DNA from 2 places in the Streptomyces sp. NPDC101181 genome. Region 2 is predicted to be linked to the other one. Evidence: riboswitches for the same ligand, from Rfam matches in the RefSeq annotation. Region 2 holds a riboswitch; the other holds the start of a gene.

Region 1 (15,803 bases), on a different contig from region 2:
GAAGGAGTACACCCTCTCCGGTGTCTTCACCACCGAGGACGGCGCGGTCAACGCGGGCGGCAGCCTCGTGCTGTTCGACACCGCGACCGCCCAGAAGCTCTACCTGAAGCCCGGCGTCTTCAAGAACGCCAACGTGACGGCCGCCCCCGGCGCCTCCGACCAGAAGCTGCTGGACGAGATCGAGCCGCTGCTGCCCGACGAGGCCACCGCACGGACCGGCCAGGCCCTCGCCGACCAGCAGGCCAAGGACATCGAGTCCGGCCTCACCAGCCTCAACACCATGCTGCTGGCCTTCGCGGGCATCGCCCTGTTCGTCGGCATCTTCCTCATCACCAACACCTTCACCATGCTGGTCGCTCAGCGCACCCGTGAGCTGGCCCTGATGCGCGCCATCGGCGCCACCCGCCGCCAGGTCAAGCGCTCGGTGCTGATCGAGGCCGCCGTGGTCGGCGTGCTCGCCTCGGTGATCGGCTTCGCCCTCGGCGTCGGCCTCGCCGCCGCGCTGCGCTCGGCGATGGGGATGCTCGGCGGCAAGATCCCCAACGGTCCGCTGGTCGTCTCGCCCACCGCGGTCGTCTCCGCCCTCGCCGTCGGCATCCTGATCACGGTGCTGGCCGCCTGGCTGCCCGCCCGCCGGGCCGCGAAGATCGCCCCCATGGCCGCGATGAGCAGCGTCCACGCCACACCGACCGTGAAGTCCCTGGTCGTCCGGAACTCCATCGGCGCCGTGATCACCCTGATCGGCGCGGCCGCCATCGTCGCCGGCGCCGGGGCCGGTGGGACGAATGGCCGCGCCCTGGTGGCGCTCGGCGCCTTCTTCGCCCTGATCGGCGTCATCGTCCTGATCCCGCTGCTGTCCCGCCCGGTCATCGCCCTGGTGCGCCCGGCGCTGTCCAAGCTGTTCGGTGTCTCGGGGAAGCTGGCCTCGCAGAACGCGGTCCGCAACCCGCGGCGCACCGGAGCCACCGCCTCCGCGCTGGCGATCGGCCTGACCCTGGTCACCGGGATCTCGGTGCTCGGCGTCACCCTCGGCCAGGCCATCGACAAGATGACCACGGACAACATCAGGGCCGACTACCTGATCTCGATGGCCAGCGGCGACTCGCTGGACCAGTCGGCGCTCACCGCCCTGGAGAAGGCGGACGGCGTCGCCGCGATCTCCCCGCAGCAGTCGACGTACTTCCAGGTCGACGGCGACCACCAGTCCGTCTCCGGCGTCACCCCCGGCGACGTGGAGAAGGTCTTCTCGCTGGACGTGGTCTCCGGTTCGCTCGGCTCGCTGAAGGACGGGCAGGTCGCGGTCGCCTCGGACGCCGCGAAGTCGAACGGCTGGAAGACCGGCGACACCCTCCCGGTGACGTTCGACGACGAGAAGAAGGGCGAGGTGACGATCGGGGCGGTCTACGAGAAGAACGACTTCCTGTCGACCTTCGTCGTTCCGAAGGACCTCGCCGACCAGCACAGCGCCTCCTCCCGTCCCGACATCCGCGAGATCTGGATCAAGGCGGACGGCGGCGCGAGCCAGGCCACCGAGAAGTCGATCGTCAGCGCGCTCGGCGACAACCCGGCCATGAGCGTCATGGACCGGCAGGACATCCGTGACTCGTTCGGCGGCTTCGTCAACACCGCCCTGAACATCATGTACGGGCTGCTCGCCATGGCCCTGCTGATCGCGGTCCTCGGGGTCGTCAACACCCTCGCGATGTCGGTGTTCGAGCGGCAGCAGGAGATCGGCATGCTCCGTGCGATCGGTTTGGACCGCGGCCGGGTCAAGCGGATGATCCGTCTGGAGGCCATCGTCATCTCGGTCTTCGGCGCGCTGATCGGGGTCGGCCTCGGGGTCTTCCTCGGCTGGGCGATCGGCCAGACCCTGTCCTCGGACATCCCGGGCTACGCCCTGGTCATCCCGTGGGACCGGCTCGCGGTCTTCCTGGCCCTGGCCGCTCTCGTGGGCGTGCTCGCCGCCCTGTGGCCCGCCCGCAGCGCCGCGAAGCTCAACATGCTGACGGCGATCAAGACGGAGTGACCCGCCCCCGGGGAGGCCGGGACAAGGGGACGACGAGGGGCCGGTGCACCGCTGGAAGGCGGTGCACCGGCCCCTCGGGTCTTTCCGCCCGCGGGCGTACGGGTCACGCCGTGCCGTTCTCCGTCCAGGCGCGGGGGCGCAGCGGCAGCCCGGAGCCGCCCTCCGGCGCCGGGCGCACCGCCAGGATCTGGTTGACCCCGATCCGGTTGCTCTCGAAGGCGAGCGCGGAGGCGGCCATGTAGAGCCGCCAGACCCGGGCCCGGCCCGGCGAGGTGGCCCGTACGGCCCGCTCCCAGTTCTGCTCCAGGTTGGCCACCCATCGGCGCAGGGTCAGCGCGTAGTGCTCGCGCAGCGCCTCGACGTCCCGGGCCTCGAACCCGGCCTCCTCCAGGGTGGCCAGGGTGCGGCCGAGCGGGGCGAGTTCGCCGTCGGGGAAGACGTAGGCGTCGATGAAGTCGTCGAGCCGGTAGGCGTCCTCGTCCGGTTCGGGGCGGCGGGCGATCTGGTGGTTCAGGAGGCGTCCGCCGGGCTTCAGGAGGGCGTAGAGGGCGTCGGCGTACTCCCGGTGGCGCGCCGAGCCGACGTGCTCCGCCATCCCGATCGAGGAGATCGCGTCGTACGGTCCGGGCGGGGTGTGGCCGGTCCGGGCGGGGCCGACGGCTCGGGGAAGGACGTCCCGGTAGTCCTGGACACGGATCTCTACGCGGTCGGTCAGGCCCTCCTCGGCGACGCGCTTGCGGGCGTGGGCGGCCTGCTCCCGGGAGAGGGTGATGCCGGTGACCCTGGCCCCGTACTCGCGGGCGGCGTGGATGGCCATCGAGCCCCAGCCGCAGCCGACGTCCAGGAGGCGGTCGCCCTCCTGGAGGCCGAGCTTGCGGCAGACCAGGTCGAGCTTGGCGCGCTGGGCGTCCTCCAGGGTCCCGCCGTCCTGCCAGTAGGCGCAGGAGTAGACCATGGACGGGCCGAGGACCAGGGCGTAGAAGTCGTTGCCGACGTCGTAGTGGTGGCTGACGGCCGCTTCGTCGCGGCGTCTGGTGTGCAGGCGTCCGGTGCGGCGGCGGACCTCCTCGGCCGGCGGGGCGGGCGGCGGCCAGGGTCCGGCCAGCCGCAGCACGCCCCGGGCGAAGGCGCGCACGGCGGGGTCGCGGACCGGGTGGACGGCGTCCTTGGCGTCGGCGCCCCGGTCCCACAGGAGTCCGGCGATCCGGTCGAGGACCTCGTACAGGTCGCCCTCGACGTCGATCTCTCCGGCCACCCAGGCGCGGGCCAGGCCCAGTTCGCCCGGTCTCCACAGGATGCGGCGCAGGGCGCGGCGGCTGCGGATCACGAGGACCGGGGCCCCGGGCGGCCCCGATTCGCTGCCGTCCCAGGCCCGGACGCGGACCGGGAGGGGTTGTGCGAGCAGTCCCTCGGCGAGAGCGGTCAGCCGCGACGCGGCGTCGGCCATGGCACACACCTCCGTGGTGTTTCCCGATACGCACCCTGCGCGGGAGCGCTGTCCCCGCCCCGGCACACCGGGCGCCGTGGCGCGGTACACCGGCGTCAACCGTGCCCGGACACTCCGTCATCCCGCTACCGGGCGGCAATCGGCGCAGCACGTCCATGCCACGTCCGCGCGGTGGGGAAACCAGGTCGACCGGGCCGGGGGAACGCCGAAGGGGCCGTCCGCACCACGGATGGCGGACGGCCCCTTCGGGCGTCGTACGGAGCGCTCCTCGCGGAGCGGCCTCACCGGGAGGTCAGGAGGCCTTGGCCTTCTCGCCCTCGGGCTTGGCGGCGGCGACGGCCGGAGCCGGGGCCGGCTTGGCGGCCTCGTAGAACTCCTCGCGCGGCGTCTCCATGGCGCCGAGCGAGACGACCTCGCGCTTGAGGAACATCGCCAGCGTCCAGTCGGCGAAGATCCGGATCTTGCGGTTCCAGGTCGGCATCGCCATGCCGTGGTAGCCGCGGTGCATGTACCAGGCGAGACGGCCCTTGAGCTTGATCTTCACCTTGCCCAGGACGATCATCGCGACGCCCTTGTGCAGGCCGAGACCGGCGACGGCGCCCTTGTTGGCGTGGCTGTACTCCTTCTGCGGGAAGCCCCGCAGACCGGAGATCACGTTGTCGCCGAGGACCTTGGCCTGGCGCAGCGCGTGCTGGGCGTTGGGCGGGCACCAGGCGTTCGGGTTGCCCGCGCGGCGGCCGACCATGTCCGGGACCTGGGCGTTGTCGCCCGCGGCCCAGATGTAGTCGGTGCCCTGCACCTGGAGCTTCTCGCTGGTGTCCACGTGACCGCGGGGGCCGAGCGGCAGACCGAAGCGGGACAGCGCCGGGTTCGGCTTCACACCGGCGGTCCACACGATGGTGCTGGAGTCGACCTCCAGGCCGTTCTTGAGCACCACGTGGCCGTCGACGCAGGAGTCCATCGAGGTGGAGAGGTAGATCTCCACACCGCGGCTCTCCAGGTGCTCCTTGCCGTACGCGCCCAGCTTCGGGCCGACCTCGGGAAGGATCTTGTCGGCGGCGTCGACCAGGATGAAGCGCATGTCCTCGCGCTTCACGTTGGTGTAGTACTTCGCCGCGTCGCGGGCCATGTCCTCGACCTCGCCGATGGTCTCCGCGCCGGCGAAGCCGCCGCCCACGAAGACGAACGTCAGCGCCTTGCGGCGGACGTCCTCGTCGGTCGTGGAGTCGGCCTTGTCCAGCTGCTCCAGGACGTGGTTGCGCAGGCCGATGGACTCCTCGATGCCCTTCATGCCGATGCCCTGCTCGGCGAGGCCGGGGATCGGGAAGGTGCGGGAGACCGCGCCCATCGCGACGACGAGGTAGTCGAAGGGCAGCTCGTAGGCCTCGCCGACGAGCGGCGCGATCGTGGCGACCTTGCGGTCCTGGTCGATGGTCGTGACCCGACCGGTGAGAACCTCAGCCTTGGGCAGCACGCGTCGCAGCGGGACGACGACATGCCGAGGCGAGATGCTGCCTGCGGCAGCTTCGGGGAGGAAGGGCTGGTACGTCATGTACGACCGCGGGTCGACGACCGTGACGGTCGCCTCCCCGTATCGCATCTTCTTCAGAATGCGACGAGCCGCGTACAGGCCTACGTACCCACCGCCTACAACGAGGATCCTGGGACGCTCCGTGGTGCTCATGCCATCGAGTATCCACCCCACCCCCGGGGGGAGCTCGTGAGCCCCTTCACAAGGATCTGCCGACCCTCTGCTACACTTCGCCGCCCACGTGACCCAGGTCATGGGTCCGCGGGGGAACCACCGCCCCGCCGGAAACGTTGCCCACCACCTGTGAGCTGCCCCTTGACCCTCCGGGCCGGGTGAACCACACCCGCTTTTCACACGGGCGCAACATGGGCGGAACCCGCGCACGGCACTCCCCCGCACCCCGGTGGGCGTCCCGGGCGGGCCGATGGGGCCGGAACCACACCCGACAGGGCCGAATTCCTTGTGAAGAAGTTCACGAACTTTCCCGCGGCGTGTCTCGTGAGGGGTCCCCCAAGCGGCCCACCGGGGCGAGCGGGCAGCTCAAAGGTGCAGGTGGACGAGCGGTTGAGCGGCGCAGCCCCGGGGCCCCGTCCGCCGCTCAGCCCGCCGCGCTCCAGGCGATGCCGTCGAGGATGTCGTGCTCGCTGACGACGACCTCGTGCGCGCCGGTCCGCTCCATCACGGCGAGCAGGACGAGCGCCCCGGCCCCGATCACGTCGACGCGGCCGGGGTGCATCACGGGGATCGCGGCGCGCTCCTCGTGGGTGGAGCGCAGCAGGCGCTCGGTGATCGCGCGGACCTGGCCGCGGGTGACCGTGGAGTGGTGGATGGCCGCGGAGTCGTACTCCGGCAGCTCCAGGGCGATCCCGGCGATCGTGGTGACGGTCCCCGCGAGGCCGACGAGCGTGGCAGCGTCGGCCAGCGGCACGGCCTCGGCTGCCACGTCCAGAGCGGCTTCGACGTCCTTGCGGATCGCGGCGATCCGGTCGTGGGCCGGCGGGTCCACCACGGCCCCGTCCACCACGAGATGACGCTCGGTCATCCGCACGCAGCCGATGTCCACGGAGCGGGCCGCGGCGACCGTCTCGGAGCCGAGGACGAACTCGGTGGAGCCGCCGCCGATGTCGACGACCAGGTACGGCTTCGCCATGCGGTCGGTGCCGGTCAGCTCCTTGGTCGCCCCGTCGAAGGAGAGCTGGGCCTCCTGGTCGCCGGTGATCACCTCGGGCTCGACGCCGAGGATGTCCCGCACGCCCCGGACGAACTCGTCGCTGTTCTCGGCGTCCCGGGAGGCGGAGGTGGCCACGAAGCGGACGCGTTCGGCGCCCAGCTCCCCGATCACCCCGGCGTACTCCCGGCAGGCCGCGAAGGTCCGCTCCAGCGCGTCGGGGGCGAGCCGTCCGGTGCGGTCGACGCCCTGGCCGAGGCGGACGATCGTCATCCGCCGGTCCAGCTCGGTGAACGCCCCGGTGGCGGGGTCCGCGTCGGCGACGAGGAGGCGGATGGAGTTCGTGCCGCAGTCGACGGCGGCGACCCGGGTCATCGGGCCTGTCCCTCGGATCGCCCGGAGACCTCGGGGCTCCCGGGCCGTTCGGAGACCTCGGGGCCACCGGGGCCCTCGGCGCAGGGGGTCACGCACGCGCCCTTGGCCCACCACTCGGGCAGCATCGCGATGGCCTCGTCGCCCAGCGGGTTCACCCCGGGCCCGGCGGCCAGCGAGTGGCCGACCAGGACGTGCAGGCACTTCACCCGGTCCGGCATGCCGCCCGCGCTCGGGAAGCCCTCCAGGACCTCGATGGCGTCGCGGCGGGCGAGGTAGTCCTCGTGCGCGGCCCGGTAGGCGGCGGCCAGCTCGGGGGCGCTCTCCAGACGGGCCGTCATCTCCTTCATGACCCCGTTGGCCTCCAGCGTGCCGATCGCCGAGGCCGCCCGGGGGCAGGTCAGGTAGTACGTCGTCGGGAACGGCGTGCCGTCCTCCAGACGGGGCTGGGTCTCCACCACGTCCGGGTTGCCGCAGGGGCAGCGGTGCGCGATGGCGCGCAGGCCGCGCGGCGGGCGGCCCAGCTGCTGCTCGAACGCGGCGATGTCCGCGTCGGTGGGCTTGGTGGACTCGGTCTGCGGAGGGGGCGTTTCCATGCCTGCCTTGGTTCTGCTCGGAAGCTCGTGGAGGGGAACGTGGTGGACGGGGGGAGCGGGACGCGGGGAAGGGTGTGCGCGGACGTACGCGGCCGGTTCGGTCAGTCGCGCGCGTCGTCGCGGTCGGCGCTGTCCACGCCGTCCCAGAGGTTGGTGTGCCAGGGGCGGTCGCTCGCCCCGGGCGCACCGCGCCGGTCCTTCGCCGCGTCGGGGTCGGCCACGGTGTAGCCGGTCTCCCCGGGGAGGACGTAGTGGAGGTGCTGGCGGGCCAGACGCATGATGTACGCGTCGTCCTGGAGCCGCGCCTTCTCGTCCCGCAGCTCCTCGGTCCGCTCCCGCGCCTGCTGCGAGAGCCGTTCCTGCTCGGCGATCTCGTCGCGCTGGGAGACGTACTGCCGCATCGGGTAGGCGAGCGCCACCACCAGGGAGCAGACGACCAGCGCGAGGAACGCGGCCCGGCCGGTGAGCCGGGAGCGGCGGGCCTGGCGGCGGTTCTGGGATCGGTACACGCGGGCCGCGGTCTGCTCGCCGAGCAGCCGCAGCCTGGTCGCGGTGGAGAACCGGTCGCGGTTCCCGGCCATGTCTCCCGCCTCCCTCCGACGCACGTCCGTCCCCGCACACGGTACGGGACCGGGTGCGGGGACGGGCGGAGGCTACCGGCTTGCGCCGGTGGTTCAGCCCTTGAAGCGGGGGAAGGCGGAGCGGCCCGCGTACACCGCGGCGTCGTCGAGGATCTCCTCGATGCGCAGCAGCTGGTTGTACTTGGCGACACGGTCCGAGCGGGCCGGGGCGCCGGTCTTGATCTGACCGCAGTTCACGGCGACGGCGAGGTCGGCGATGGTGACGTCCTCGGTCTCGCCGGAGCGGTGCGACATCATGCACTTGAAGCCGTTGCGCTGGGCCAGCTCGACGGCGTCCAGGGTCTCGGTCAGCGAACCGATCTGGTTGACCTTGACGAGCAGGGCGTTGGCAGAGCCCTCCTCGATGCCGCGGGCCAGGCGCTCGGGGTTGGTGACGAAGAGGTCGTCGCCGACGATCTGGACCTTGGCGCCGATGCGGTCGGTGATGACCTTCCAGCCCGCCCAGTCGTCCTCGTACAGCGGGTCCTCGATGGAGACCAGCGGGTAGGCGGAGACGAGCTCCTCGTAGTACTCGGTCATCTCGGCGGCCGAGCGGGACTTGCCCTCGAACTCGTAGACGCCGTCCTTGTAGAACTCCGACGCGGCGACGTCGAGCGCGAGCGCGATGTCGCGGCCGGGGACGTAACCGGCCTCCTTGATGGCCTCGACGATGAGGTCCAGGGCGGCGCGGTTGGACTCCAGGTTCGGGGCGAAGCCGCCCTCGTCGCCGAGGCCGGTGGACAGGCCCTTGGTCTTGAGGACCTTCTTCAGCGTGTGGTAGACCTCCGCGCCCCAGCGCAGGGCCTCGGAGAAGGACTCCGCGCCCACGGGCGCGATCATGAACTCCTGGATGTCCACGTTGGAGTCGGCGTGCGACCCGCCGTTCAGGATGTTCATCATCGGAACGGGCAGCAGGTGCGCGTTCGGGCCGCCGAGGTAGCGGAAGAGCGGCAGGTCGGACGCCTCGGAGGCGGCGTGCGCGACGGCCAGCGAGACACCGAGGATGGCGTTCGCGCCGAGCGAGGCCTTGTTCTCGGTGGCGTCCAGGTCGAACATCGCCTGGTCGATGAGGCGCTGCTCGGTGGCGTCGTAGCCGACCAGCTCCGGGCCGATCTGCTCGATGACGGCGAGGACGGCCTTCTCGACACCCTTGCCCTGGTAGCGGTTGGGGTCACCGTCGCGGAGCTCGATGGCTTCGAACGCTCCGGTGGAGGCGCCGGACGGAACGGCAGCACGGCCGGTGCTGCCGTCGTCGAGGCCGACCTCGACCTCGACCGTGGGGTTACCCCGGGAGTCGAGGATTTCCCTGGCTACGACGACGTCGATGGACGGCACGAGGCATCTCCTTCTGGGATCTGACGCTGGTGGTGCGGGGTCACTGTGGCCTTGCGACACGAGCCTAACCGGCCCGGCCGCCTCGGTCGGCCGGGCGCCCGTCTCCTGGGACGAAAAAGGACCCGAGGGTGCACATGACGGGACAAAACTCCAAAAATCTACTGCCCGGTAACACGTCTTGCCGACAAGAGGTGAACGCAACCGGCCCCGGCTCCCCCGGTGCGCCCCGGCCGCGGACGACCTCGGCCCGGCGCGCACCGGGGGGTGTGAGCGCGCCGGGCCGGGGAGAGCCGTGCGAGGGAGGGAGCCGCCGGACGCCCTCCCTCCGGGGAGGAGAGACGGCGGATTACTTCAGGTGGAGCTGCTGGCCCGGGAAGATCAGGTCGGCTTCCTGGACGATGTCGTCGTTCAGCTTGAAGAGCTTGCTCCAGCCGCCCTTGACGCCTTCCTTCTGAGCGATCTTGCTCAGGGTGTCGCCCTTCTTCACCTTGTACTCGCCGTCACCCTTCTTGACCTTCTGGCCGGTCGGGGTGGTGACGGTCTTCTTGCTCTCGGCCTTGGGGCTCTCGGCCTTCTTCTCGACCTGCGGCGCGGTGCGCTGCTGGGAGCGCGTGGTGGGCTGCTCGGCCTGGCGCTCGGGCTTGCTCTGCGACTGGCCGGAGCCGCCGGGGCTCACGCCCGGGTCCACACCGTCGTTGGTGAGACCGCCCGCACCGGCGCAGGCCCAGGCGCCCGGACCCTGCATGTCGAGAAGCTTCTCGGCGGTGGCGATCTGCTGGTCCTTGGAGGCCAGGTCGGCCCGCGCGGCGTACTGCGTGCCACCGGCGGCGGCCCAGCTGGACTGCGAGAACTGGAGCCCGCCGTAGTAGCCGTTGCCGGTGTTGATGGACCAGTTTCCGCCGGACTCGCACTGGGCGACGGCGTCCCACGTGGAGACGGAGGCGGCGGAGGCGTTGGTCGCGCCCATCAGCGGGACGGCGACGGCGGCACCCGTGACACCCGCGAGGGTGGCGAGACGGACGGCCTTGGACGGGCGGCGGTGCTTGCCCTTGCTGTTCAGCAGCATGGAACGAATCTCCTCACCGACGCCTACGAGGTGAGCTGTCGGGTTCGGGCTGATGAGTTGCCCGGCCGCGCGACCTTGCGCTCGGCTTCACCCCAAGCCGTTTCCGTACGTCCCCGTCCTTCGAGAGGCTGTACGGACCCGGCGGCCTACCTGGGTCCCCCGCTCCTGCCTACGGCGCTTACGCGTCTGTTCCCTTCGACCGACGGCAGGATTCGGCGTGACGGTCGACGGGGCCCGCGGTGCGAGCGGCTTAGACCGTAAACACAGGCAACCCCGACATTCAAAAATGGACATAGGGGTCATTCGACTCGAACTCCCGGCGGGTTACCGGCCGTTTTCGCAGGTCGGAGGCGATACGCGCGAACGGGCCGGGCGAGGGTCACCAGTTGAAGCAAAGAGACCCATGTCTCACTCGAACAAAAGTGGACATAGGTCTCTGAACTACCCGGGATTTCAGGGTGTTTTCCCGAATTGAACTCAGTTGGCGGCGGGCACCTCGGCGCTTGGGGAAGCGTCCTCGGCGGCGCCCTCGTCAGCCCCCTGCTCCAGCCCCAGGTCCAGGCTCTGACCGGGCAGGATCAGGTCCGGGTCGGAGCCCAGGACGTCCTTGTTGGACTCGTACAGACCGGTCCAGCCCTGGGGGAGTTCCTGCGCGTCGGCGATCGCCCAGAGGTTGTCCCCGGGCCGCACGACGTAGTCACCGGACTCGGCGGCTCCGCCGTCCCGTCCGTCACCCTCGCCCCGCGAGGCGTGCCGGCCGGACTCCCGCGGACCGTCCTGGCCCGCGCCGTCGGCCTCCTCGGACGCCGGGGCGCCCCGGTGCTTGCCGCCGCTCCCGGCCTTGCCGTCCGGGGCGTCGGAGGGCTTCGAGGCGTCGGGGGCCTCGGCGGAAGGCGAGGCGGAGGGGTCGGACGCGCCGCGCTCCGCACCCGTACCGCTGTCGCTGTCGCTGTCACCGCCCGCACTACCGGACGTGCCGGTCTTGCCGGACTTGTCACTCTCGTCGCTACTGCTGCTTTCGCCGCGATCGCCGGACCTGGCCGACTTGTCAGCTTCATCCGCCCGGTCCGTCGGGGAGGCCGTCGGCTCCGGCGAGGGGGCGGTGCCCGGGTCGACGCCCGGAAGGCCGCCGTCCACGGCGAGGCCGGAGATCACCGCGCAGCTGGGCCACGCCTTCGGCCCCTGGTCGGCGAGGACCTTCTCGGCGACGGCGATCTGCTGCGAGCGGCTGGCGAGGTCGGCCCGGGGGGCGTACGCGGTACCGCCGTACGCCGACCAGGTCTCCTCGGAGAGCTGGAGCCCGCCGTAGTAGCCGTTGCCGAGGTCGGCGCTCCACGTGCCGCCGCTCTCGCACTCCGCGACCCGGTCCCAGGTGGCGGCCTCGGCGGCGTGTGCGCCGCTCGCGCCGAGCAGCGGGATGGCGATGGCCGATCCCGTCACGCCTGCGGCGACGACGATGGCCGGTGCCTGGCGAGGCCGGCGGTGTCTGCCGTTCGCGGAGCCCATGGGTTTGCCTTCCGTGCGACTGACGAGCGAGTGACCTGGGCACCGTGCGGCGGAGAGACGTACGGGCCCGAGCGCGCCGCGGAACCGTACGAACCCGCGTGCGCGCAGGTGCACAAGTGACGCGTGGGCAGCGAGCGGCCGACGCGTTGAACCGTGAACCTAGCGGGACTCGAACGTGTGTCACAAGTCGATGCAGCGCAGATCACGTGAAAGTCACAGAGTTGACAGAGTGTCACCTTCGGCGAGGCGGTGACCCGGTGCGAACTCGACCGGCAGGGTGCGCAGTCCGCGCATGATGAGTCCGCCGCGCCAGCGCAGATCGGCGGGTTCCGCCGCGAGTCGCAGCCCCGGCAGCCGTCTCAGCAGGGTGGCCAGCGCGGCCTGCCCCTCCAACCGCGCCAGCGGAGCCCCCAGGCAGTAGTGGATGCCGTGCCCGTAGCCGAGATGCTGGTTGTCACTCCGCGCGAGGTCCAGGGTGTCCGGAGCGGCGAACCGCTCCGGGTCCCGGTCGGCCGCCGCCAGCACCACCAGCACGGGGTCGCCCGCGGCGATCTCCTGCCCGCCCAGGGTCAGCGCCTCGGTGGCGTACCGCCAGGTCGCCAGCTCGACCGGCCCGTCGAAGCGGAGCAGTTCCTCCACCCCGGTGGCCAGCAGCCCGCTCTCCCCCGCCGCCAGGGAGGCCTCCAGCCGGGCCCGCTGCGCGGGGTGGCGCAGCAGGGCGTACGTACCGTTGCCGATGAGGTTGACCGTCGTCTCGAAACCGGCGAAGAGCAGGATGAACGCCATCGCCGCGGCCTCGTTCTCGGTGAGGTGCTCGCCGTGGTCACTGGCCCGGATCAGGCCGGAGATCAGGTCGTCGCCGGGGTTCTCCCTCTTGCGGTGGATGAGTTCGGCGAGATAGCCGCGCATCTTCTTCACCGACCGGGCGACCCCGCCCCGCGGCCCGCCGCCGTGCCGGATCATCATGCCCGCCCAGTCCCGGAAGTCGTCCTGGTCCTCGGGCGGGACGCCGAGCAGGTCGCAGATGGCGTAGATGGGGAGCGGGAAGGCGAAGTCGTGGATCAGGTCGGCCTCCCCCTTCTCCACGAACCCGTCGATGAGCCGGTCCGTCAGTTCCTGCACCCGGGGCGCGAACTCCGCGACCCGGCGCGGGGTGAACGCCTTGGAGACGAGCCGGCGCAGCCGGGTGTGGTCCGGCGGGTCGATGTTGAGCAGATGCGTCATCAGGTCCGCCTTGCGCTCCCCCGGAATCCCGGTCTTCCCCTTGGCGTGCGGCGACTCCGCGTGGTGGGCCGGGTTCTTGGAGAGCCGCACGTCGGCGAGGGCCTGCCGGGCGTCCCCGTACCGCGTCACGAGCCACGCCTCGACCCCGCTGGGCAGCGCGGTGCGGTGCACGGGGCTGTGCTCGCGGAGCCAGGCGTAGGCGGGGTAGGGGTCGGTGGCGAACTCCCAGGTGAAGAGTTCGGGGGCCGGGGCGCTCCCGGGGGTCGCGGGGGCGGCCTCGTCCGGGACGGCTCCCGGGGCGCTGCGGGGGCAGGCGGGGGGCGCGGAGGTGTCCGGAGCGGGGTGGCCGGAGCGGCTGTCGGCGGGGTGGTCGTTCACTCCTCGACGGTATCGGTCGAGGCCGGCGGCCCGCACAGGCCGGGAGCGTCCTCGCCCGCCCTCCGTCGGTCCCCGCCGGCACCGTACTAACCCGCCCCGCCCTCCACCGCCACGATCGCGTCCCGGTAGGCGCGGGCCGCCGCGCGGAGGGCGGCTTCCGGGTCGGCTCCGTCGGCCTCGGCGCGTACGGCGAGGGCGAGGAGTTCGTAGCCGATGGGGTCGCCCGCAGTTCCGCCGCTGGTCCCGGTGGCGGTTCCGGCGGCGGTTCCGGCGGTCGGGAGGGGGACGTCGAGTCCGGCCGTACGGACGCGGCTCGCCAGCTTCGCGGCGAGCGCCAGGCCGGGCTGGCCGAGGGGGACGCCCTCGGTGACGGAGGTGCGCCGCTTCTCGATGGCCTTGGTGCGCAGCCAGTGCGCGTGGACGTCCTCGGGAGTCTCGGCGGTCTCGTCGCCGAAGACGTGCGGGTGGCGGTGGATCAGCTTCTCGACGAGGCCGCCCGCGACGTCGTCCACGTCGAACGGCTCCTCGGCGTCCTCCTCCGCGATGCGCGCGTGGAAGACAACCTGGAGGAGGACGTCGCCCAGCTCCTCGCGCAGTTCGTCCCGGTCGCCGTCCTCGATCGCCTCGACCAGCTCGTACGCCTCCTCGATGGCGTACTTGGCCAGGCCCTCGTGCGTCTTGCGCGAGGTCCAGGGGCACGCGCGGCGGATCCGGTCCATGACCTGGACCAGGTCGAGGAGGCGGGCGCCGGGCAGGTCGTAGGAGCCGGGGAGCAGTTCCAGGTCCGGCATGGCCACCCGGCCCGAGCCGCCCAGGCGGGCCAGGCCGTCGGTAAGGGTCTGGTTTCCCTCGCCGCCGGTCAGGACCACCACCGTGCGGCCGCCCGCGCAGGCGGCGACCAGATCGTCGGCGCTGGGCGCCGCGTGCTCGACCCGGACGCCCGCCTCGCGGAGGTAGGGCAGCTGGGGCTGGTCCGGGTCGGCGCACAGGACCCGGTCGGCCGCGCGCAGGGTCTGCCAGGCGGGCCAGGACAGCAGACCGGGCGCGACCCGGTGGCTGGCGGTGAGGAGGACGATCCGGCCGGGGCTGTCACCGGAGGAGTCCGGGGCGCCGGGGGCGCTGCCGGGACCGGCCGCGGCAGGGCTGCCGGACCCGGCGGGGAAACCGTTCGGCGCGGCGGAGGGGCTGCCGGGGTCGCCGGAGGAGCTGTGGGGAGCGGCGGCAGGGCTGCCGGGGTCGCCGGAGGGGCTGTCGGGCGCGGCGGCGGGGGGTTCGGCGTTCACCCGGCGAACCTACCTCGCGTCCCGGAACCGGCGTGACGGCTCCGGGACGGCCGGCTCCGCTCAGGCGCCCGCCGGGGTGTCCTGCGGGGTGAACTTGGTGACCTGGCTGATCCAGGGCGCGCTGTAGTCGCCGAGTTGCATCTTCTGGTCGTCCCAGGTGCCGAAGCGCGGGTTGACGTCGATGTCGAGCGCCTTGGACGCCTTGGTCAGCGCCTCGCCGACGACCTGCTGCCCGGCGGGCGTGCCCAGGTCGGCACCGAGCGCCCTGGCCAGCTTCGGGAGCAGGACCTCCTGGCGCATGTCCGCGTCGATCTGGTCCGGGGCCACCCAGCGCTGCTGGAGCAGCATCGCCCGCAGCTGCTCCTCGCCGCCGAGCTGCGCGCGGTTGGCGATCCGCATCTGCTGGACCTCCTTGCGGGTGGCCGTGACGCCCGCGTCCTCGGCGGCCCGGTCCAGGATGCGGCCGAAGATCAGCCCGTGCAGCTTGGCGCGGTTGAGCTGCCCCGACTTGTTGACCAGCTCGTCGGCCTGCGGGGAGCCTTCCTGGGCGCTGCGGACGTCCGCCGCCTGGGCCTGGACCGCCGACACCTCGATGCGCTCGCCGCCGACGACGGCCGCCGCGCCGGGGTGGGCCTGGTTGCCGCAGGCGGAGAGGATCGGCGCGGCGAGGAGCGTTGCGGCGAGGACGGAGAGCGCGGTGCGACGGCGGCGGTGCAAAGGAGCCTCCCGGGGCGAGTTTGTGCATCGGTGCACAAAGCCTTGCGGTGATCGATGTTAGGCAGTGGATGTGGCCTGTGCCACTGATTCGACCAACGATTCCGGAGGAGTTGGGGATGTGGCCGGGAATCCGTCCCGGCCACCCGGCCCGGGGACCCTGGACGGGGACCCGGCCCGGGGGCGCTCCCGTCAGCCGCCGCGGACGTCCCGCTGGTGGCTGAGGAGGCGGCGCAGGTCCATCGGCAGCGGGTGGTGCGGCCCGTAGCTGCGCTCGGCGTCGTACAGCAGCCCCTGGAGCTGGGAGCGGCCCGCGGTGTGGTCGCCGATCGCGAGCAGCAGCTGCCCGATGCGGTAGCGGATGTCCAGCGCCCGGCCGGGGTCGGAGGTGACGGCCCCGTAGGCGTTCTCGTAGTACGGGAGGACCGCGCGGTACTCCCCGAGCGCGGCCACGGCCTCCCCCAGCTGTTCCAGGCATTGCGCCGCGTCGTAGCGGAACTGGAGGGCCTGCGCGTCGGCCGGGCCCGCCTCGGCGGC
Region 2 (15,803 bases):
TGCTCGGCGGTACGAGCGACGCCGCCCGGTCCTGGACGGTCATCGGGGTCGGCGCGCTCATGGTGATCTACGTGTCGTTCGGCGGGATGCGCGCCACCACCTGGATCCAGATCGTCAAGGCCGTCCTGCTGATGGCGGGGGCACTCGCCCTCACGGTCCTCGTCCTGGTCCACTTCCGCGGCGACGTCAACCACCTGCTGAACACCGCCGCCGAACGCAGCGGCCACGGCAAGGACTTCCTCGCCCCCGGCCTGCGCTACGGCGGGGACTGGGTCTCCCGCTTCGACTTCATCAGCCTGGGCGTCGCCCTGGTCCTCGGCACGGCCGGGCTGCCGCACATCCTGTCGCGCTTCTACACCGTGCCCACCGCCCGCGCCGCGCGCCGGTCGGTCGTCTGGTCCATCGGGCTCATCGGCAGCTTCTACCTGATGACGATCGTGCTCGGCTTCGGCGCCGCCGCCCTCGTCGGCTCCGCCGAGGTGCGTGCCTCGAACGCGGCGGGCAACACCGCGATCCCGCTGCTCGCGCTGAACCTCGGCGGGGGCGAGGGTTCCACCGGCGGAACGGTTCTCTTCGCCGTGGTCGCCGCCGTCGCCTTCGCCACCATCCTGGCCGTCGTCGCCGGAATCACCCTCGCCTCCTCCGCCTCGGTCGCCCACGACCTCTACGCCTCGCTCCGCCGCCCCGGCCGCAGGAAGCGCGGCGAGGTCGCCGTGGCGCGTACCTCCGCCGCGGGCATCGGCGCGGTGGCCATCGGACTCGGCCTGCTCGCCCAGAACCTGAACGTCGCCTTCCTGGTCGGTCTCGCCTTCGCCGTGGCCGCGTCGGCGAACCTCCCCGCCCTGCTCTACTCCCTGTTCTGGCGCGGCTTCACCACCCGGGGCGCGGTCTGGGCGGTGTACGGGGGACTGGTCCCGGCGGTCGCCCTGGTGGTCGTCTCACCCGTCGTCTCGGGCAGCCCCGGCGCGCTGTTCCCCGGGGCCGACTTCCAGCTCTTCCCGCTGGAGAACCCGGGCCTGGTCTCGATCCCGCTCGGTTTCCTGGCGGGCTGGATCGGTACGGTCACCTCGCGCGAGAAGCCGGACGAGGCCAGGCACGCCGAGGCCGAGGTCCGGGCGCTGACGGGCGCGGGCGCGGCCTGAACCCCTCGGGGCGGTGTCCGGCAGGCTCGTGGCGGCCGGACGCGCCCGCCCCGGGCAGCCCGGCCCCTGGCAGCCCGTCCGGCCCCTGGGGTCCCCCGACCCTTGGGCACATCGGCCCTGGGAGGGGCCTCAGCCTCCGGAGCCTCCGGCCCAGGCGTAGCGGTGCTCCGGGCGGCCCGTCTCGCCGTACCGCAGGGTCAGCCGGACCTTTCCGGTGCGCTCCAGCAGCTTCAGATAGCGCTGCGCCGTCTGCCGGCTCATCCCCGCGCTGTCCGCGATCTCCTGGGCGGACAGCGGCCCCTCGGCCCCGCGTAGGGCCTGCCGGACCAGTTCGGCGGTGGTGGGGGAGTGGCCCTTGGGGAGGTCCGGCTCGCCCGCCGCCCACAGCGCCCCGAAGAGCCGGTCCACCTCCACCTGCTCGGCCTCCCCGCCGCCGTCGAGGGCTTGCCGCAGGGCCGCGTAAGCCTCCAGCTTCGAGCGCAGACCCGCGAAAGTGAACGGCTTCACCAGGTACTGGAGCGCTCCGTGCCGCATCGCGTCCTGCACGGTGGCCACGTCGCGGGCGGCGGTCACCATGATCACGTCGACCTGGCGGCCGAGGCGCCGGAGCTCCTGTACGACGGCGAGGCCGTTGCGGTCGGGGAGGTAGTGGTCCAGTAGGACCAGGTCCACCGGGACCTCCTCGACCGTCGCCAGCGCCTCGGCCGCCGAGTGGGCCTGCGCGGCCACCCGGAAACCGGGCACCTTCGCCACGTACGCCGCGTTGATCCGCGCCACCCGGACGTCGTCGTCCACGATCAGGACCTGGATCACCGGTTGTCTCCCCTCGTGGCCGCCCGGGGCGTCGTGGCGGAGTTGTCCGGCGCCGCCGAGGCCGATTCCGGGTCCGGCTCGGCCAGCGCCTCCGGGAGGACGACCGTGAACACCGCACCGCCCTCCTCCGCCCCGGAGACCGTCGCGCTGCCGCCCTGGCGCTCGGCCAGCCTGCGGACCAGGGCGAGCCCGAGGCCGCGCTTGCCGTGCGCCGGAACGTCCTTGGTGGTCCAGCCCTCCGTGAAGATCCTCGCGTGCTGGTCCGGGGGGACTCCCCGGCCGCTGTCGCGCACCCGCAGCACCACCGTACGGCCCTCGGCCCGCAGTCCGACCTCGATCAGCGCCCCGTCCGACCCGGCCGCCGCGTCCGTGGCGTTGTCGACGAGGTTGCCGACCACCGTGACCAGCTCCCGCGGGTCGACGACCTGGTCGGGCAGCAGGGTGCCGGGCGCCAGCCTGAGCGAGACGCCACGCTCGGCGGCGACCGTGGCCTTGCCGACGAGCAGAGCCGCCAGCAGGGGGTCCTGGACCTTCTCCGTGACCTGCTCGGCCGTCGCCCGGTGGACGCCCACCACCTCCGTGACGAACTCCATCGCGTCCTCGTGCATCTCCAGTTCCAGCAGGCCCAGCAGGGTGTGCAGCCGGTTCGCGTGCTCGTGGTCCTGGGCGCGCAGCGCGTCGATCAGCCCCGTGGTGGAGTCGAGTTCCCGGCCCAGGCGCTCCAGTTCGGTCCTGTCGCGCAGCGTGACCACGGCCCCGCCGTCGTCCGTCGGCATCCGGTTGGCCAGCAGCACCCGGCTCCCCCGTACGGTCAGCAGATCGTCGCCCACCACCCGCCCGGTCAGCACGTCCGCGGTCCGTCCGCCGTCCAGCACCTCCTCCAGCGGGCGCCCCGCCGCCTCCGGGCCGAGGCCGAGCAGCCGCTGCGCCTCGTCGTTGAGCAGCCGGACGCGCCCGGCCGCGTCGAGCGCGACGACCCCCTCACGGATGCCGTGCAGCATGGCCTCCCGCTCGGTCAGCAGCGCGGAGATGTCGGAGAACGCCAGGTCGTGGGTCTGCCGCTGGAGCCTGCGGGAGATGAGGTAGGCGGCGAGCGCCCCGACGGCCAGGGCCGTGCCCGCGTACGCGAGCAGGCCCGGGATCGCCCCGAGGAGCCGGGCGCGGACGCTGTCGTACTCGATGCCGACCGAGACCGCGCCGACCACCTCGGTGGAGCCGGGGGAGCCGTACAGCGGCACCTTGCCCCGCGCCGAGCGGCCGAGGGTCCCGCTGTCGATCTCCATCACCTGGCGGCCGCGCAGGGCGTCACGGGGGTCGGTGGAGACGACCTCCCCGATCCGGTCGGTCTCCGGGTGCGACCACCGCACGCCCCGCCGGTCCATCACCACGACGTACTCCGCACCGGTGGCCTGCCGGACCCGCTCGGCGGCCGACTGCACGGGCCCCCGGGCCGAGGGGTCGGTGGTGCGCAGCCCCTCGACGATGCCGGGCTGGGCGGCGGTGCTCTGGGCGATGGCCAGCGCGCGGCGCATCGCCTGGTCGTCCAGCTGGGCGCTGAGCGGGGCCAGGAACAGGCCGGTGACCAGGACGGTGACGCCGGTGATGATGGCCAGCTGCATCAGCAGCACCTGGGAGAAGACCCGCTGCGGCCAGCCGAACCGGCGTGGTCCTCGCCCGGGGGTCGGTGGGGCGTTCATCGTACGAACGGTAAAGGCCGAATCGGCGCGGCGGAAATTCGCCCGGGGTCCCGTTCCGTCGGGGGCCTCTTGGCGGGACGGAACCCGTGAGGCCTGCGGGGAGGTTGCTGGGGCGCGCCCCTTCAGCTGCCTGCCTGCCTACCGTCTGCCGGTCTGCCGATGTGGGTGGTACTCCCTTGCCTGGCGGTGTTCCTTCTGTGAGCGTTCGGGGGAGCCGGGGGCCTTCCGGAAGACTTCGTCCGTCATGCAATCCGCTTGCTTTTCTTGCGCTAATCTTGCGGATATGACGCGAAGACTTGCTCAAGTGGCCCAGAAGGTGGGAGTCAGCGAGGCGACGGTCAGCCGGGTGCTGAACGGCAAGCCAGGCGTCTCCGACGCCACCAGGCAGGCCGTGCTCTCCGCGCTGGACGTCCTCGGGTACGAGCGTCCGACCCAGCTGCGCGGCGAACGGGCCCGGCTGGTCGGCCTGGTCCTGCCGGAGCTGCAGAACCCCATCTTCCCGGCCTTCGCCGAGGTGGTCGGCGGCGCGCTCGCCCAGCAGGGGCTGACCCCCGTGCTCTGCACCCAGACCAAGGGCGGCGTCTCCGAGGCGGACTACGTCGAACTCCTCCTCCAGCAGCAGGTCTCCGGGGTGGTCTTCGCGGGCGGCCTCTACCACCAGGCCGACGCTCCGCACGAGCACTACAAGGTGCTCGCCGACCGCAAGATCCCCGTCGTGCTGATCAACGCCGCCATCGAGCACCTCGGCTTCCCGGGCGTCTCCTGCGACGACTCCGTCGCCGTCGAGCAGGCCTGGCGCCACCTGGTCTCGCTCGGCCACGAGCGCATCGGACTCGTCCTCGGCCCCGCCGACCACGTGCCCTCGCAGCGCAAGCTCGCCGCCGCCCGAGCGCTGGCGCGGGAGGCCGGCACGAGCGTCCCCGACGAGTGGGTGGCGCGCGCGATGTTCTCGCTGGAAGGCGGGCAGGCCGCCGCGATGCGCCTCCTGGACCGGGGTGTCACCGGCATCATCTGCGCCAGCGACCCGCTCGCGCTGGGCGCGGTGCGTGCCGCCCGCCGCCGCGGACTCTCCGTCCCCGGCGACGTCTCGGTCGTGGGCTACGACGACTCGGCCTTCATGAACTGCACCGAGCCGCCCCTGACCACCGTGCGACAGCCCATCGAAGCCATGGGCCGCGCGGCCGTGGAACTGCTCTCGGTGCAGATCGGCGGCCGGGCCGTACCCTCGGACGAACTGCTCTTCGAGCCGGAACTGGTGGTGCGCGGCTCCACCGCCCAGCCGCCGCGCGACACCCCCCGGTGATCCGCCGCGTGACACCCCCCCCCGGGGGTGATCCGCCGCCGATGAGCGCCGGACCGCACCTGCCGTGAGACGACGAACCCCGGAAAGGCCCCCGTTGACCCCGCCCCCCACCCCGCGCATCCCGGTCGTCGTCCTGGCGGGCTTCCTCGGCTCCGGCAAGACCACGCTCCTGAACCACCTGCTCCGCAACCGTGAGGGCACCCGGATCGGAGTGATCGTCAATGACTTCGGCGCCATCGAGATCGACGCCATGACCGTCTCGGGGCAGGTCGGCTCCACGGTCTCGCTGGGGAACGGCTGCCTGTGCTGCGCCGTCGACGCGAGCGAACTCGACACCTACCTGGAGACGCTGACCCGGCCCTCCGCCGGGCTGGACGTGATCGTCATCGAGGCGAGCGGTCTGGCCGAACCCCAGGAACTCGTCCGTATGCTGCTCGCCAGCGACAACCCGCACGTCCTGTACGGCGGTCTCGTGGAGGTCGTCGACGCGGCGGAGTTCGACCGCACCCGGGAGCGGCACCCCGAGATCACCCGCCACCTCGGTGTCGCCGATCTCGTCGTCCTGAACAAGACCGACCGGATCGGCGCGACGGAACACGAGGCGCTGCGCGCGGAGGTCGCGGCGCTCAGCAAGCCGGCCGCCGTCGTCTCCGCGACGCACGGCCGGATCGACCCCGAGCTGCTCTTCGACCCGGCCCTGCGCCCGGACCATGACGAGAGGGTCCGTCAGCTGACCTTCGAGGACCTGCTGCGGGAGGAGAGCTGCTCGGGGCACGAGGACCATCTGCACGCGGCGTACGAGAGCGTCGACTTCACTGCGGACACTCCGATGGACCCCCGCCGCTTCATGGCGCTCCTGGACTCCCGGCCCGAGGGCCTATACCGGATCAAGGGATTCGTGGACTTCGGCGCGGGGGACCGGGACAACGCGTACGCGCTGCACGCGGTCGGCCGGTTCCTCCGCTTCGTCCCGCGGCCGTGGACACGGGGCGAGCCCCGGCTCACCCAGCTCGTCCTGATCGGGGCCGGGATCGACACCCGGGCGCTGCGCGACGGGCTGGCGGACTGCCGGGCCGGCCAGGCGGACGCCCCCGTCTCATCCGGCGCTCCCCAGGCTGCCTCCGGTGCCCCCGCCGCCCCCGGCACCTCCGATACCCCCGGCACCTCCGACGCGGATGACGTCGAGCGCGCCATGTGGGGCGTGCTTCGCTACGTACAGCAGGAGCAGGAGCAGGACCGGGGCCCGGACCCCGTGGACGTACCGGAAGCGGACGTACCGGAAGAGGTCCCGGAGGCGTGATGCCCCCGGGCCGCTTTCCTACGGGGTGACGGACCGGCCTACAGCGGCGGCCCCGCGACCACGGCCACCGGCTGGAGCAGCGGCGTGCCCGAACCGTCGCGCCTCGGGTCCGGCTCCGGCAGCTTCGACGGGGAGCCGTTCTCCTGGGCGGCTCGGGCCGGGGTGGCGCCCGCCCAGGCGAAGACCAGGACGTCCTCCCCCTTCAGGAACCGCTGGCAGCGCACCCCGCCGGTCGCCCGGCCCTTGCGCGGATACTGGTCGAAGGGGGTGAGCTTCGAGGTGAGCACCGAGTCGTCCAGCGTGCCGTGCGAACCGGCCACCGTGAACACGATCGCCTCCGCCGCCGGGTCCACCGCCGTGAACGACAGCACCTCGGCCCCGGCCGCCAGCTTGACGCCCGCCATGCCCCCGGCGGCCCGCCCCTGCGGCCGCACCGAGCCCGCCTGGTAGCGCAGCAGCTGGGCGTCGGAGGTGATGAAGACCAGGTCCTCCTCGCCCGTACGCAGCTCCACCGCGCCCACGACGCGGTCGCCGTCCTTGAGGGTGATGACCTCCAACTCGTCCTTGTTGGCCGGGTAGTCCGGCACCACGCGCTTCACCACACCCTGGAGCGTGCCGATCGCCAGACCCGGCGAGGCCTCCTCCAGCGTGGTGAGACAGACCAGCTCCTCGTCGGCCTCCAGGGTGAGGAACTCCGCGACCATCGCCCCGCCCGACAGACTGGGCTCGGCATGGGTGTCGGGCAGCTGCGGCAGGTCGATCACCGAGAGCCGCAGGAGCCGGCCGGTGGAGGTCACCGCTCCGACATCGCCACGGGCCGTGGCCGCGACCGCCGACACGATCACGTCGTGCTTGACCCGCCGGGCGTCCTCGGAGATCTCCACCGGCTCGGCGTTCGCCGTGCGGGCCAGCAGGCCCGTGGAGGAGAGCAGCACCCGGCAGGGGTCGTCCGCCACCTCCAGCGGCACGGAGGCGATCTGCGAACCGGCGGACTCCAGCAGCACCGTGCGCCGGTCCGTGCCGAACTTCTTCGCCACCGCGGCCAGCTCGGACGAGACCAGCTTGCGCAGCTCCGCGTCCGACTCCAGGATCGCGGTCAGCGCCTCGATCTCGCCCTTGAGCTTGTCGCGCTCGCCCTCCAGCTCGATCCGGTCGAAGCGGGTGAGGCGGCGCAGCGGGGTGTCCAGGATGTACTGCGTCTGGACCTCGCTCAGCGAGAAGCGCTCCATCAGGCGCTCCTTCGCCTGCGCCGAGTTGTCGCTGTCCCGGATGATCCGGATGACCTCGTCGATGTCGAGCAGGGCCACGAGCAGGCCCTCGACCAGGTGCAGCCGGTCGCGGCGCTTGGCGCGGCGGAACTCGCTGCGCCGGCGCACCACCTCGAAGCGGTGGTCGAGATAGACCTCCAGCAGCTCCTTGAGGCCCAGGGTGAGCGGCTGGCCGTCGACCAGCGCCACGTTGTTGATGCCGAAGGACTCCTCCATCGGCGTCAGTTTGTAGAGCTGCTCCAGCACCGCTTCCGGCACGAAGCCGTTCTTCACCTCGATGACCAGCCGCAGCCCGTGCGCCCGGTCGGTGAGGTCCTTGACGTCCGCGATGCCCTGGAGCTTCTTCGCCGAGACCAGGTCCTTGATCTTGGCGATCACCTTCTCCGGGCCGACGGTGAAGGGCAGTTCGGTGACGACGAGACCCTTGCGGCGGGCCGTCACGTTCTCCACGGCGACGGTGGCGCGGATCTTGAACGTGCCGCGGCCCGCCGTGTACGCGTCCTTGATGCCGGCCAGTCCGACGATGCGTCCGCCGGTGGGGAGGTCGGGGCCGGGGACGAAGCGCATCAGCGTCTCGACGTCGGCGCCCGGGTGCTTGATCAGGTGGCGGGCGGCGGCGATGACCTCGCCCAGGTTGTGCGGGGGCATGTTGGTCGCCATGCCGACCGCGATCCCGGAGACCCCGTTGACCAGCAGGTTGGGGTAGGCCGCCGGGAGCACGACGGGCTCGCGCTCCTGGCCGTCGTAGTTCGCCTGGAAGTCGACCGTGTCCTCGTCGATCGCCTCGGTCATCAGCGACGTGGCGTCGGCCATCCGGCACTCGGTGTACCGCATGGCGGCGGGCGGGTCGTCGTTGCCCAGGGAGCCGAAGTTGCCGTGCCCGTCGACCAGGGGCAGCCGCATCGAGAACGGCTGCGCCATCCGCACCAGGGCGTCGTAGATCGACGCGTCACCGTGGGGGTGGAGCTTGCCCATGACCTCGCCGACGACGCGCGCGCACTTCACATAGCCGCGGTCGGGGCGCAGTCCCATCTCGTTCATCTGGGAGACGATGCGCCGGTGCACGGGCTTCATGCCGTCGCGGGCGTCGGGCAGGGCCCGGGAGTAGATCACCGAGTACGCGTACTCCAGGAAGGAGCCCTGCATCTCGTCGACGACGTCGATGTCGAGGATCTTCTCCTCGAAGTCGTCCGGCGGCGGGGTCTTCGTGCTACGGCGGGCCATCGCGGCTGCGACTCCTTCTCGGATTCACGGATTCTGATCGGACAACCTGGGGTACTGACGCGGACCATTGTGGACCGCCGCACTGACAACGCGGACCTCGACCCGTCCGAAGCGGCCCCAGGCAGCGCCGCCTGAGGCACGATCGACGGAAACTTCCGCGGAACGGGAACTTCGCCAGGTGCCGCCGCGCTTGCTTAGAGTGGCAGGTCTGGCAGGAAGTACCGGTCAGGAAGTCCAGTATCGCGATCGAAGGGACGTACATGCCCATGGGTCACACGGCCACCGAACAGGCCGGTTCCGGCGGCTTGACAGCGACCGAGCACCGCCTGGCCAACGGCCTGCGTGTGGTGCTCTCCGAGGACCATCTGACCCCGGTCGCCGCGGTCTGCCTCTGGTACGACGTCGGTTCGCGCCACGAGGTCAAGGGGCGTACGGGCCTGGCTCACCTCTTCGAGCACCTGATGTTCCAGGGCTCGGGCCAGGTCAAGGGGAACGGCCACTTCGAGCTGGTCCAGGGGGCCGGCGGGTCGCTCAACGGGACGACCAGCTTCGAGCGGACCAACTACTTCGAGACCATGCCCACCCATCAGGTCGAACTCGCCCTGTGGCTGGAGGCCGACCGCATGGGCTCCCTCCTCGCCGCGCTCGACGAGGAGTCCATGGAGAACCAGCGCGACGTCGTCAAGAACGAACGGCGCCAGCGCTACGACAACGTGCCCTACGGCACCGCGTTCGAGAAGCTGACCGCCCTCGCCTACCCCGAGGGCCACCCCTACCACCACACCCCGATCGGCTCCATGGCCGACCTGGACGCGGCCACCCTGGAGGACGCCCGCGCGTTCTTCCGCACGTACTACGCCCCCAACAACGCGGTGCTCTCGATCGTCGGGGACATCGACCCCGAGCAGACTCTCGCGTGGGTGGAGAAGTACTTCGGCTCCATCCCCTCCCACGACGGCAAGCAGCCCCCGCGCGACGGCACCCTGCCCGCGACCATCGGCGAGCAGCTGCGCGAAGTGGTCCACGAGGAGGTCCCGGCGCGCGCTTTGATGGCCGCCTACCGCCTGCCGCACGACGGCACCCGCGCCTGCGACGCCGCGGACCTGGCGCTCACCGTGCTCGGCGGCGGCGAGTCCTCCCGCCTGCACAACCGCCTCGTCCGGCGCGACCGTACGGCGGTGGCGGCCGGGTTCGGGCTGCTGCGGCTCGCCGGGGCGCCCTCGCTGGGCTGGCTGGACGTGAAGACCTCCGGCGGCGTCGAGGTCGGGCAGATCGAGACCGCGGTCGACGAGGAGCTGGCCCGGTTCGCCGCCGAGGGACCCACCCCCGAGGAAATGGAGCGGGCCCAGGCGCAGTTGGAGCGCGAGTGGCTCGACCGCCTCGGCACGGTCGCCGGGCGCGCCGACGAACTGTGCCGCTACGCGGTCCTGTTCGGCGACCCGCAGCTCGCGCTGACCGCCGTGGGCCGGGTCCTGGACGTCACCGCGGAAGAGGTGCGCGCGGCGGCCCAGGCGGCCCTGCACCCCGACAACCGCGCCGTGCTGGTCTACGAGCCCATCGAGCCGTCCGAGGAGACCGAGGGCGGCCCGGAGGCCGCGGCGGACACCGAGGGCACCGACGCGCACGAGGGGGCGGACAAGTGAGCGACGCCGCCACGACTGGAGTAGCCATGGACTTCCACCCGCAGCCCACCGCCGGCACCGCCCGCCCCTGGGCCTTCCCGGCGCCCGAGCGCGGTGCCCTGCCCAACGGGCTGACCGTGCTGCGCTGCCACCGCCCCGGCCAGCAGGTCGTGGCCGTGGAGATCTTCCTGGACGCGCCCCTGGCGGCGGAGCCCGCGGGCCTGGACGGCGTGGCCACGATCATGTCCCGGGCGCTGTCGGAGGGCACCGACAAGCACAGCGCCGAGGAGTTCGCCGCCGAGCTGGAGCGTTGCGGCGCCACGCTCGACGCGCACGCCGACCACCCCGGTGTCCGGGTCTCCCTGGAGGTCCCGGCCTCCCGGCTGGCCAAGGCCCTCGGGCTGGTCGCGGAGGCGCTGCGGGCCCCGGCCTTCGTGGAGAGCGAGATCGAGCGCCTCGTCGGCAACCGCCTCGACGAGATCCCGCACGAGCAGGCCAACCCCGGCCGCCGCGCCGCCAAGCAGCTCTCCAAGGAGCTGTTCCCGGCCACCGCCCGGATGTCCCGCCCGCGCCTGGGCACCGAGGAGACGGTCCGGCGGATCGACGCGGCCGCGGTGCGCGCGTTCTTCGACGCCCACATCCGCCCGTCCACCGCGACGGCCGTGATCGTCGGCGACCTCACCGGTATCGACCTGGACGCGCTGCTGGCCGAGAGCCTCGGCGACTGGTCGGGCGACGCGGGCCAGGCCCGCCCGGCGGAGCCGATCACCGCGGACGACACCGGCCGCGTCGTCATCGTGGACCGCCCCGGCGCGGTCCAGACCCAGCTGCTCATCGGCCGCATCGGGCCCGACCGGCACGAGAGCGTGTGGCCCGCGCAGGTGCTCGGCACGTACTGCCTGGGCGGCACCCTCACCTCCCGGCTGGACCGGGTGCTGCGTGAGGAGAAGGGCTACACCTACGGGGTGCGTGCCTTCACCCAGGTGCTGCGGTCCTCCGGCCCCGACTCCGGCGGCGCGGCCATGCTCGCCATCAGCGGCTCGGTGGACACGGAGTCCACCGGACCGGCGCTGGAGGACCTCTGGAAGGTGCTGCGGACGCTGGCCGCCGAGGGGCTGACCGACGCCGAGCGCGAGACGGCCGTGCAGAACCTGGTGGGCGTCGCCCCGCTGAAGTTCGAGACCGCCGCCTCCGTCGCGAGCACCCTGGCCGACCAGGTCGAGCAGCACCTCCCCGACGACTACCAGGCCCACCTCTACGCCCGGCTCGCCGAGACCGGCACCGTGGAGGCCACCGCCGCCGTGGTCAACGCCTTCCCGGTGGACAAGCTGGTCGCGGTCCTGGTGGGGGACGCGGCGCAGATCGCGGAGCCCGTCAGGGCGCTCGGCATCGGAGAGGTGTCCGTCGTCACCGGCTGACACGGACCGGCCTGCCAGGCCGAACGGGACCCCGGCGAACGAAAGTTCGCCGGGGTCCTCCCTTTTGCCCGATTAATGCGGTTAGCACGTTTAGTAAGGCTATGCGCGGTCCGTCCTGTGGGATGCGCGACAAATGCCCTGGTCCGTTTGGAGCGGGGAAGGCGGCCCGCTTAGCGTCGGCTCCGCTGTCCGTCACCCGTTCGCCGCAGCCGCGGCGCCGGGCAGCCATCGCCGAGTCCCCGTCAGGCGCGAGCCTGGGGAGCCGGGGACCCACGCAGTCCCTGGGGTGAATCGGGGAGCCGTGCCGTGAACCGGCGTGGTGCTCCGTAGGAGACCTTCCTGCTCCGAACCCGTCAGCTAACCCGGTAGGCGAGAAGGAAGGAAAGGAACCAGCCCCTCTCATGGCGTTCACCCGTGCCACCGGGAAGCACCGTGCCCCGAGCCGTCTCACGCGCCGGAGCGCCCAGGCCGCCGGGATCGCGGCTCTGGCCACCACCGGAGTCATCGGCTCGCTGTCCTCCCCGGCCCTCGCCGCGGACACCGACACCGCCCGGACCGCCGACACCGGCCTCACCCAGGCCATCGCCCTCGACGCCACCCTCGCCGAGCAGATCGACGCCCAGGCCCAGGCGCAGAAGCAGCGGGCCGATGAGGTGGCCCGGGCGAAGGCCGAGGCCGCCGCCGAAGCCAAGGCCGAGGCCGCGAAGGCCAGGGCGAAGGCGGAGGCCGAGCGCAAGGCCGAGGCCCGCGCCAAGGAGATCCGCGAGGAGAAGGCCCGTGCCGCCCGCGCCGCCGAGCGCGCCCGGCAACTCGCCTTCCACCTGCCGGTCGCCGGATCCCACGTCACCACCGGCTACCAGTCCGGCGGTTCGCTCTGGTCCTCCGGCAGCCACTCCGGCGTGGACTTCATGGCCGCGTCCGGCAGCTCCGTCGTCGCCGTCGGCGCCGGGACGGTCGTCGAGGCGGGCTGGGGAGGCGCGTACGGCAACAACGTCGTGCTCCGGATGGCGGACGGCACGTACACCCAGTACGGCCACCTCTCCTCGATCGGCGTCACCGTCGGCCAGAGCGTCACGTCCGGCCAGCAGATCGGCCTCTCCGGCTCCACCGGCAACTCCACCGGCCCGCACCTGCACTTCGAGGCCCGCACCACCCCCGACTACGGCTCCGACATGGACCCCGTCGGCTACCTCCGCGCCCACGGTCTGAACGTCTGACCCCACCCGCGCCCCCCGCCCACCGAAGGCCCCGACTCCCCGCCGGGGCCTTCGGTGATTGTGCCGGAGCCCGCGCACCGGGGTATCCGGCCGACCGCTGTCCGGCCAAAAGATATCCATGGATTCCGACCCCCCATCGGAAATTCCGGCGGATTGCCATAGAGTCACGGAACAGACGTCGGGTGGCCGCGTTTCGCGGGGATTAAGGCGGAGGTCCGGACATGCGTATTCCCGCTCATTCGGTGTGCACGGCAATCCGTGACGACATCGTCTCCGGTGTCTACGAGCGCGGCGGCCGCCTCACCGAGGAACTGCTGGCCCGGCGGTACGGGGTCTCCCGCGTCCCGGTCCGCGAGGCGCTGCGCACCCTGGAGTCGGAGGGCTTCGTGGTCACCCGCAGACACGCCGGCGCCTGTGTCGCGGAGCCCACCGAGCAGGAAGCGGCCGATCTGCTGGAGGTGCGGACGCTGCTGGAGCCGCTGGGCGCCGCGCGGGCCGCGCAGCGGCGTACCGACGCCCACCTCAAGGTGCTGCGCGGACTGGTGAGGCTGGGCCAGGAGCGGGCCCGCCGGGGGGAGGGGGAGGACCTGCGCTCCCTGGGCGGCTGGTTCCACGAGACCCTCGCGCAGGCTTCCGGCAGCCCCGGTCTGATCGCCCTGCTCACCCAGCTCCGGCACAAGATCGCCTGGATGTACACGGTCGAGCAGCCCGCCCGACCGGCGGAGTCCTGGGCCGAGCACGGCGCCATCGTGGACGCCGTGGCGCGGGGCGACGCCGAGCGGGCCAGGGCCCTCGCCGCCCATCACGCGGAACGCTCCACCGCGGCCCACCGGCTCCGCCGGCCGGACAGGAACGCGCACCGCCCGGCTTCCCGGGTGAGCACTTCGCAACACGGCCTCAACATTGCGAGTGGCCGCCATTAACACTTGCGCCGTATACAAGAGAAAGCGGCGACCGGGAGCGGTATTCGCGCTGCCCGGAATTCGGTTTTCCGGCTTTTCCCGGGAAAAGCGAAAGAGCCGCAGACCCCTGAGGGGGCTGCGGCTCTCGTGCGGGCGAACGGCTCGGACGGTCCGGCGAACGGCGTCAGACGGTCTCGGGAAGCTCTTCCAGTCCCTCGGCGACCAGCTTCGCCAGCCGGTCCAGGGCGGCCTCGGCGTCGTCCGCGTCCGAGGCGAGCACGATCTCCTCGCCGCCCTGCGCGCCCAGGCCGAGCACGGCGAGCATGGAGGCGGCGTTCACCGGGTTGCCGTCGGCCTTGGCGATCGTCACCGGGACGCCGGACGCCGTGGCGGCACGGACGAAGATGGAAGCGGGGCGGGCGTGCAGGCCCTCGGCCCAACCGACGTTTACGCGGCGCTCAGCCATGGTTCTGCCCTTCACATATCAACGGTTGTCTAGACCAGTCTCTCATGCGGTGCGCGGTGCCGTGCCCGGCCTCCCGTCCGGCGCTGCGTCCCGGGGCCCTCGGCCGGGCCCCCTCAGACTGCCCCGGCACCGGTCCCTCCGCCACCGGGATGCCCGCCGTAGGCTTTGTCCATGCAGCCCGCGCCGGAGCAGAGTCCGCACCACGCGTACCCCGACCACTGGGAAGCGGACGTGGTGCTCCGCGACGGAGGAACCGCGCGCATCAGGCCGATCACCACGGACGACGCCGAGCGGCTGGTCAGCTTCTACGAGCAGGTGTCCGACGAGTCGAAGTACTACCGCTTCTTCGCCCCGTACCCCCGGCTGTCCGACCGGGACGTGCACCGCTTCACCCATCACGACTACGTCGACCGGGTGGGGCTCGCCGTCACGACCGGCGGCGAGTTCATCGGGACGGTCCGCTACGACCGCATCGACGAACGGGGCCGCCCCGCCTCCGCCCCCGCCGACGAGGCCGAGGTCGCCTTCCTGGTCCAGGACGCCCACCAGGGCCGCGGCGTCGCCTCCGCGCTGCTGGAACACATCGCCGCCGTCGCCCGCGAGCGCGGCATCCGGCGGTTCGCCGCCGAGGTGCTCCCCGCCAACAACAAGATGATCAAGGTGTTCCGGGACGCCGGATACACCCAGCGCCGCAGCTTCGAGGACGGCTCCGTCCACCTCACCCTGGACCTCGAACCCACCGAGAGGTCCCTCGCCGTCCAGCGCGGCCGAGAGCAGCGCGCCGAGGCCCGCTCGGTGCAGCGCCTGCTCGGCCCCGGCTCCGTCGCGGTCATCGGCACCGGGCGCACCCCCGGCGGCGTGGGCCGCACCGTCCTGCGCAACCTTTTCGCCGCGGGCTTCACCGGCCGTACGTACGCGGTGAACCGGGCCTTCGACGAGGGCCTGACCACCCTGGACGGGGTCCCCGCCCACCGCTCGCTCGGCGAGATCGGCGAACGGATCGACCTCGCCGTCATCGCCGTCCCCGCCCACCGGGTCCCCGAGGCCGTCGCCGACTGCGGGGAGCACGGCGTCCGGGGGCTCGTCGTCCTCTCCGCCGGTTACGCCGAGCGGGGCTCCGAGGGGCGCGAACTCCAGCGCGAACTGGTCCGCCAGGCCCGCTCGTACGGCATGCGGATCATCGGCCCGAACGCGTTCGGCATCATCAACACCGCCGAGACCGTCCGGCTCAACGCCTCGCTCGCCCCGGAGCCACCGGCCCGCGGCCGGATCGGCCTGTTCACCCAGTCCGGCGCGATCGGCATCGCCCTGCTCTCCGGCCTCCACCGGCGCGGCGCGGGCCTGTCCTCGTTCATCTCGGCGGGCAACCGGGCCGACGTCTCCGGCAACGACTTCCTCCAGTTCTCCTTCGAGGACCCGGACACCGACGTC

The links. A riboswitch is a leader RNA that binds a small molecule or an ion and turns the genes downstream of it on or off. The one in region 2 is predicted to bind cyclic di-AMP.
Positions count from the first base shown of each region.
Region 1: it holds a riboswitch for cyclic di-AMP, as region 2 does, so the genes downstream of both, ACIRRU_RS27665 (transglycosylase family protein) here and ACIRRU_RS11630 (M23 family metallopeptidase) in region 2, are expected to answer to the same signal.

Region 1 is NZ_JBIWOX010000024.1:80,321-96,123, forward strand. It holds gene ACIRRU_RS27630 (ABC transporter permease) at 1-2,026, shown strand, start outside; gene ACIRRU_RS27635 (class I SAM-dependent methyltransferase) at 2,130-3,473, opposite strand; gene ACIRRU_RS27640 (NAD(P)/FAD-dependent oxidoreductase) at 3,766-5,157, opposite strand; gene ACIRRU_RS27645 (exopolyphosphatase) at 5,603-6,547, opposite strand; gene ACIRRU_RS27650 (DUF501 domain-containing protein) at 6,544-7,140, opposite strand; gene ACIRRU_RS27655 (septum formation initiator family protein) at 7,242-7,721, opposite strand; gene eno (phosphopyruvate hydratase) at 7,815-9,095, opposite strand; gene ACIRRU_RS27665 (transglycosylase family protein) at 9,442-10,161, opposite strand; cyclic di-AMP (ydaO/yuaA leader) riboswitch at 10,167-10,348, opposite strand; gene ACIRRU_RS27670 (transglycosylase family protein) at 10,639-11,667, opposite strand; gene ACIRRU_RS27675 (cytochrome P450) at 11,881-13,269, opposite strand; gene ACIRRU_RS27680 (nucleoside triphosphate pyrophosphohydrolase) at 13,356-14,552, opposite strand; gene ACIRRU_RS27685 (SurA N-terminal domain-containing protein) at 14,613-15,269, opposite strand; gene ACIRRU_RS27690 (protein kinase) at 15,459-15,803, opposite strand, start outside.
Region 2 is NZ_JBIWOX010000006.1:93,925-109,727, forward strand. It holds gene ACIRRU_RS11590 (cation acetate symporter) at 1-1,142, shown strand, start outside; gene ACIRRU_RS11595 (response regulator) at 1,272-1,955, opposite strand; gene ACIRRU_RS11600 (ATP-binding protein) at 1,952-3,652, opposite strand; gene ACIRRU_RS11605 (LacI family DNA-binding transcriptional regulator) at 3,936-4,955, shown strand; gene ACIRRU_RS11610 (CobW family GTP-binding protein) at 5,050-6,255, shown strand; gene ACIRRU_RS11615 (DNA topoisomerase (ATP-hydrolyzing) subunit A) at 6,294-8,747, opposite strand; gene ACIRRU_RS11620 (M16 family metallopeptidase) at 9,008-10,390, shown strand; gene ACIRRU_RS11625 (pitrilysin family protein) at 10,417-11,787, shown strand; cyclic di-AMP (ydaO/yuaA leader) riboswitch at 12,007-12,173, shown strand; gene ACIRRU_RS11630 (M23 family metallopeptidase) at 12,189-13,004, shown strand; gene ACIRRU_RS11635 (GntR family transcriptional regulator) at 13,226-13,927, shown strand; gene ACIRRU_RS11640 (HPr family phosphocarrier protein) at 14,091-14,372, opposite strand; gene ACIRRU_RS11645 (GNAT family N-acetyltransferase) at 14,544-15,803, shown strand, end outside.